DNA from 2 places in the Pseudomonas sp. S2_B10 genome. Region 2 is predicted to be linked to the other one. Evidence: predicted binding sites of a transcription regulator. Region 2 holds the regulator's gene; the other holds the start of a gene.
What was found. Region 2 encodes FliA, which starts transcription of late flagellar genes. Its sites were predicted from a motif close to CTAAAGTTTNNNNNNNNNNNGCCGNTAA; they were not measured.

Region 1 (3,413 bases), 1.3 Mb from region 2:
CGGCCTGCTTTTGTAAGCACGCAAATCCTGTGGGAGCGAGCCTGCTCGCGAAGGCGGTTTGTCAGGCGACTCATCAGCGAGGATTGATCGTTCCCACGCTCTGCGTGGGAATGCAGCCGGGGACGCTCTGCGTCCCAAAAGATCGCAGCCTTCGGCAGCTCCTACAGGGGTAAGTGTGTTCTTTAGATCAAAGACAACAGGTTGGAACCGAGGAAAATCTGGTCAATCCAGAACACCTGATGCAGCAACACGATCGCCCAGAACAGAATCTGAAACGACACCTTGCGCGTTTTGTGCCGAAACACCTGCTGCGCAATCAACGCTCCCGGCCAGCCGCCCGCCAGTTCGACCGCATGCAGGATATTTTCCGGGGTGCGCCAGGCGTCGGCGCGGGCTTTGCGTTTGTCGGCCCAGTACAGAAAGAACGCCAGCACACTGACAATCCCGTACGCCGACAGCGGCACCCGCGAGATGCCGCTGAGCCACATCGACAGCGAGCCGAACAGCGGCAGCGCGCAGACGATCAGCAACACCACAAGCTTCAATTTCAGATGCTGAACGCGGCCGCCTGTAGGTCGTCCCTCAGGGCGGCGCGTGCGCGGATCATTCATGCCTTCGCTGCCGACCAATCCACCCAGCCGAACTGCCAGGTGGCCAGAATGAACAGGCCGAACGCAATCCGGTACCAGGCAAAGGCTGCGTAGCTGTGGCTGCCAATGAACTTGAGCAGGCCGCGTACAGCAATCATGGCGAAGATGAACGCCGTGACAAAACCAATGGCGAATACCGGGAAATCCGCCGGTACGAACAGGTCGCGGTATTTGTAACCGGAATACACCGCCGCACCGACCATGGTTGGCATGGCGAGGAAGAACGAGAACTCGGTGGCGGTCTTGCGTGACAGGCCGAACAGCAACCCGCCAATAATTGTCGAGCCGGAACGCGAGGTGCCGGGAATCATCGCCAGGCATTGCGCGAAGCCGATTTTCAGCGCGTCGGTCCAGCGAATCTCGTCGACGGTTTCGGCGTGGACTTCATGCTGGCGCTGTTCGGCCCACAACATGATGATCCCGCCGATGACCAGCGCCGCCGCCACGGTGATCGGGTTGAACAGATATTCGTGGATCAGATCGGCAAAAATTACGCCGAGCACTACGGCCGGCAGGAAGGCGATCAGCAGGTTGGCGGTGAAACGCCGTGCGCTCGGCTGGGTCGGCAGGCCGATCACCACGTCGAGGATCTTGCGCCGAAACTCCCAGACCACCGCGAGGATCGCGCCGAGCTGAATGATGATGTTGAACGCCATGGCCCGCTCGCCGCCGAAGTTCAGCAAGTCGGCGACGATGATCTGGTGTCCGGTGCTCGAAATGGGCAAAAACTCCGTCAGCCCTTCTACAACTCCTAGAATCAGTGCCTGCAAGGCGGTCCAAAGATCCATCAATCCCCCAAAGAGCGATGCACGCGGGCATGCCCCGATAGTATTTTTTCGTTCACTGCGTCCAGCGTAGCCGGTAAAAGCTGTAGCGATTGCGCGCGCACAGGATCCACACGAAACGGTAAAAATTCCGTGAAATATCAAAACCGGATTCAGGTTTTCGCGCGCGGGGCCGAAATCCTAACAGACAAGCCTTAATAGCGCTCCCCGCGTTAGGCGGCTCAAGTCGCGCGATCGCGAGCCCACAGCTGTGGCTGGATGCTGGCGATCGTTTATTACAGGAACAAGAATCCGGAGTGACAGCGTTATGAACAGCTTGCGCAGTGTGTCGATCAGCCGACGCTTGTGGCTCATCTTGATCGTGGCGGTGGTCATGTTGCTGACCTTGGGCGTGCTGATGCTCAAGCAGATCCATGACGACCTCTACCACGCCAAGGCGCAGAAAACCCAGCACGTGGTGCAGACCGCCAGTGGCCTGCTCACCTATTACCAAGGTCTTGAGACCGCTGGCACCCTGACCAGGGATGCCGCGCAAAAGCAGGCGCTGACCGCGATCCGTGGCCTGCGCTACGACCAGAGCGACTACTTCTGGATCAACGACCTCACGCCCGTGATGGTCATGCACCCGACCAACCCCAAACTCGAAGGCCAGAACCTTTCGGCGATCCGCGACCCGGACGGCTTTGCGGTGTTCAGCGAAATGGTCGCCATCGCCAAGGCAAAAGGCGCGGGCATGGTCAATTATCGCTGGCCGAAGCCGGGAGCGACTGATCCCGTTGCCAAGACCTCTTATGTGAAGCTGTTTGAGCCGTGGGGCTGGGTGATCGGCTCCGGCGTGTATGTCGACGATGTGCAAGCCGAATTCCAGGGGCAGATGATCAAGGCGTCGGCCATCGGCCTGGCGATTGCGCTGATCATGGCGCTGCTGGTGATTCTGATCGCACGCAGCATCGTCCGTCCGTTGCAGGAAACCGTGAATGCGATGGCCAACATCGCCAGTGGCGAAAGCGACCTGACCCGCAGCCTCGATACCCATGGCAAGGATGAAGTCACCGAACTGGCCCATCACTTCAATGCCTTCACCGCCAAGCTGCGCCGAGTGATTGGTGATCTGCAGGTCTCGGCCAGCGCTTTGGGCCAGTCTTCCAGCGAGCTGGGTAACGATGCCTCGCAGGCGCAGCAGCGCAGCCAGCAGCAGTCGCAGCAGATGGAACTGGTGGCCACAGCGATCAACGAAGTCACCTACGGCGTGCAGGACGTGGCGAAAAACGCCGAACACGCCGCCGCAGAAATGCGCGATGCCGAAGCGCAGGCGCAACAGGGGCAGATCAATATTGACGGCAGCCTGCAACAGATCGACAAGCTCTCGGGCACGATCGATCAGGCGGTGGAAGTGATCCGCACCCTGGCGGCGGAGAGTACGCAGATTGGCAGCGTGCTGGAGGTGATTCGTTCGATTGCCGAACAGACCAACCTGCTGGCCTTGAACGCGGCGATTGAAGCGGCGCGTGCGGGTGAACAGGGTCGCGGGTTCGCCGTAGTCGCCGATGAGGTGCGCTTGCTGGCCCAGCGTACGCAGAAATCGACGGCGGAGATTCAGTCGATGATCGAGCGTTTGCAGAATCATTCGGAGGCTGCGGTGAAGGTGATCGGCGACAGCAGCAAGGCCTCGCAACTGACCATTGAACAGGCGGGACTGGCCGGGGCGAGCCTTAATGCGATTGGCCAGGCGTTACGTAATCTCAACGGTCTCAATGCGTCGATTGCCAGCGCTACGCTGCAACAGGCGCAGGTGGTTGAGGACATCAACCAGAACGTCACCCAGGCGGCCGGGCTTTCCCATAGCACCGCGTTGGCGGCTGAGCAGTCCAGTGCAGCCAGCCTGCGGCTTGGGCAACTGAGCGAACAGCTCAACGGGTTGCTGCGCCAGTTCCGGGTCTGACCGGTCACCGAGGTGAGCCCCCCCTCACCCCAGCCC
Region 2 (3,413 bases):
TCGGCGCCGAAGCTCATTAATGGGGTGCTCCTACAGGTCTAAAAACCCAAAAAACCCGAATTCCGAAACTCTAGAATCCAAGGCTGGATAACAAATCGTCCACATCGTCCTGACCGGACACAACGTCTTCTCGTTTATCGGCATGAATCTGCGGACCTTCACCCTGCGAGAGATGTTTTTGTGGATCTTTTTCAGCAAGCATTGCGGCGCGGTCATGTTCGATGCCCGCAAAGCGGTCGACCTGACTGGCCATGAGCACGAGTTTGAGCAGATTGCTTTCGACTTCGGTGACCAGTTGGGTCACACGCTTGATCACTTGACCTGTGAGGTCCTGGTAATCCTGAGCCAGCAGGATGTCGTTGAGGTTGCTCGACACCGCACGGTTGTCCGTGCTGCTGCGTGACAGAAAACCGTCGACCCGGCGCGCCAGTTCGCGGAACTCTTCAGCCCCGACCTCGCGACGCATGAAGCGGCCCCAATCGGCGCTCAACGTCTGCGCTTCATCAGCGAGACTGTTGACCACCGGCGTGGCGCTTTCCACCAGATCCATGGTGCGGTTGGCCGCGGCTTCCGTCAGCTTGACCACATAGCCCAGGCGTTCGGTGGCGTCGGTGATTTGCGACACTTCCTCGGCCTGCGGCATGTGCGGATCGATCTGGAAATTGACGATCGCACTGTGCAGTTCACGTGTGAGCTTGCCCACTTCCTGATACAGGCCGCGGTCACGGGTCTGATTGAGCTCATGGATCAGTTGCACCGCGTCGCCGAACTTGCCTTTTTCAAGGCTCTCGACCAGTTCGACCGCGTGTTTTTTCAAGGTCGATTCGAAATCGCCCTGTGATGATTCGTTATGCTCCATAGCTCCCCCGCGCATTCATCAGCCGATGCGTTCGAAAATCTTCTCGATTTTGTCTTTCAACGCTTGAGCCGTGAAAGGTTTGACTACGTAACCGTTCACACCGGCCTGAGCGGCCTCGATGATCTGCTCGCGCTTGGCTTCAGCAGTCACCATCAACACCGGGAGGTGCTTGAGTTTTTCATCGGCGCGCACGTGACGCAGCAGGTCGATACCGGTCATGCCCGGCATGTTCCAGTCCGTTACCAGAAAGTCGATGCTGCCGCTGTTGAGCACCGGAATGGCAGTGGTGCCATCGTCGGCCTCGACGGTGTTGGTGAACCCAAGATCGCGCAGCAGGTTCTTGATGATCCGCCGCATCGTTGAGAAGTCATCAACGATGAGGATTTTCATGTCTTTGTTCAATTCGACCTCCAAGCAGTCTTAAACGCGCCCAGCACCTGGACGCGCCACTTCAATCAATCGGCGCAGCACTTAAAGTTTGTCTGGAGCACAACGGATCGAGACCGGCGCCGTTCATCACCGCACCAGCCTCGTTTCGCAGTGTCCCCACACTGCCTTCAGCGCGCTCGCCACTCCCCCAAACGCCCCCGCAGACGGGCCGCGCACTGGCTGTGTAACTGGCTGACCCGCGATTCACTGACGCCAAGGACTTCACCGATCTCCTTGAGGTTCAGCTCTTCGTCGTAGTACAGCGCCAACACCAGTCGCTCACGCTCCGGCAAATTGGCAATCGCGTCCGCCAGCGCCGCCTGGAAGCGTTCATCTTCCAGATCGCGTGACGGCTCCATATGAGCACTGGCGCCATCCTCGTGCAGCCCTTCGTGTTCGCCGTCCTGCAACAGGTCGTCGAAACTGAACAGGCGACTGCCCAAGGTGTCATTCAGAATCCCGTAGTAATCGTCGAGACTCAATTGGAGTTCGGCCGCAACCTCGTGATCTTTAGCGTCACGGCCGGTTTTAGCTTCAATCGAGCGAATCGCGTCGCTGACCATCCTGGTATTACGGTGAACCGAGCGTGGTGCCCAATCCCCTTTGCGCACTTCATCGAGCATCGCGCCGCGGATTCGAATGCCCGCGTACGTTTCGAAACTGGCGCCTTTGCTGGCGTCGTATTTAGTCGAGACTTCCAGCAAACCGATCATCCCGGCCTGGATCAGGTCTTCGACCTGCACGCTGGCCGGCAGGCGCGCCAGCAAGTGATAGGCAATGCGCTTGACCAGTGGCGCGTAACGCTCGATCAATTCGTATTGCGCGTCACGCGCCGACTTTTTGTAAAGATTCATGCCACTGGCGGTCATATCACAGGCCCTGCGGTTTGCTGCACGAGACGCTCGACGAAAAATTCCAGATGCCCGCGCGGGTTGGCCGGCAGCGGCCAGGTGTCGACCTTCTGGGCGATGGCCTTGAAGGCCAGCGCGCACTTGGAACGGGGAAAGGCTTCGTAGACGGCGCGCTGCTTCTGCACTGCCTTGCGCACGCTTTCGTCGTACGGCACGGCGCCGACGTATTGTAGGGCGACGTCGAGGAAGCGATCCGTGACCTTGGTCAACTTGGCGAACAGGTTGCGCCCTTCCTGCGGGCTCTGCGCCATGTTGGCCAGCACGCGGAAGCGGTTCATGCCGTAATCGCGGTTGAGCAACTTGATCAGCGCGTAAGCATCGGTGATCGAAGTCGGCTCGTCGCAGACCACCAGCAACACTTCCTGGGCGGCACGAACGAAACTGACTACCGAGTCACCAATACCCGCAGCGGTGTCGATCACCAGCACGTCGAGATTGTCGCCGATGTCGCTGAACGCCTGGATCAGGCCGGCGTGCTGCGCCGGGCTCAGGTGCACCATGCTCTGCGTGCCGGAGGCCGCCGGCACGATGCGAATCCCGCCCGGGCCTTGCAACAGCACGTCGCGCAGTTCGCAACGGCCTTCGATGACGTCGGCCAGTGTGCGCTTGGGTGTCAGCCCCAGCAGAACGTCGACGTTCGCCAGGCCCAGGTCGGCGTCCAGCAGCATGACCCGACGGCCAAGCTCTGCCAGCGCCAGCGACAAGTTCACTGACACGTTAGTCTTGCCGACGCCACCTTTGCCGCCGGTCACCGCGATCACCTGTACGGGATGCATGCTGCCCATGTTATTTCTTTACCTTGTCTTGCATAGACGGAGGCCACATTACTGGCTGCGCGTTCCTGATCGGAACAATGCGTGGCAGACCATCGATGTAGGTACAAAAACTGTTCATGATTACCTCAGCCAACCTGCTTGGTCGGGCTGTGATAGATATCAGCGAACATGTCAGCCATGGCTTCTTCGCTGGGTTCTTCCTGCATTTGCACGCTGACGGAGCGGGTGACCAGTTGATGACGGCGCGGCAGATGCAAATCATCCGGAATCCGTGGGCCATCGGTCAGATACGCGACCGGCAATTCATGACTGATCGCCAGGCTCAACACTTCGCCGAGACTGGCCGTTTCATCCAGTTTAGTCAGGATGCAGCCGGCCAGCCCGCAACGCTTGTAACTGTGGTAAGCGGCGGTTAGAACCTGTTTCTGGCTGGTGGTT

Region 1: a site for FliA is predicted at 1,587-1,614, ahead of AB4O45_RS26770 (methyl-accepting chemotaxis protein). Genes of this name have one in related genera too.

Annotation. Positions count from the first base shown of each region.
Region 1 is NZ_CP162768.1:5,966,646-5,970,058, reverse strand. It holds gene AB4O45_RS26785 (MmcQ/YjbR family DNA-binding protein) at 1-16, shown strand, start outside; gene AB4O45_RS26780 (DUF1294 domain-containing protein) at 183-611, opposite strand; gene AB4O45_RS26775 (undecaprenyl-diphosphate phosphatase) at 608-1,438, opposite strand; gene AB4O45_RS26770 (methyl-accepting chemotaxis protein) at 1,743-3,377, shown strand.
Region 2 is NZ_CP162768.1:4,691,281-4,694,693, reverse strand. It holds gene AB4O45_RS20980 (chemotaxis protein CheA) at 1-17, opposite strand, end outside; gene AB4O45_RS20975 (protein phosphatase CheZ) at 71-859, opposite strand; gene AB4O45_RS20970 (chemotaxis response regulator CheY) at 878-1,249, opposite strand; gene fliA (RNA polymerase sigma factor FliA) at 1,417-2,157, opposite strand; gene fleN (flagellar synthesis regulator FleN) at 2,154-2,984, opposite strand; gene flhF (flagellar biosynthesis protein FlhF) at 3,101-3,413, opposite strand, start outside.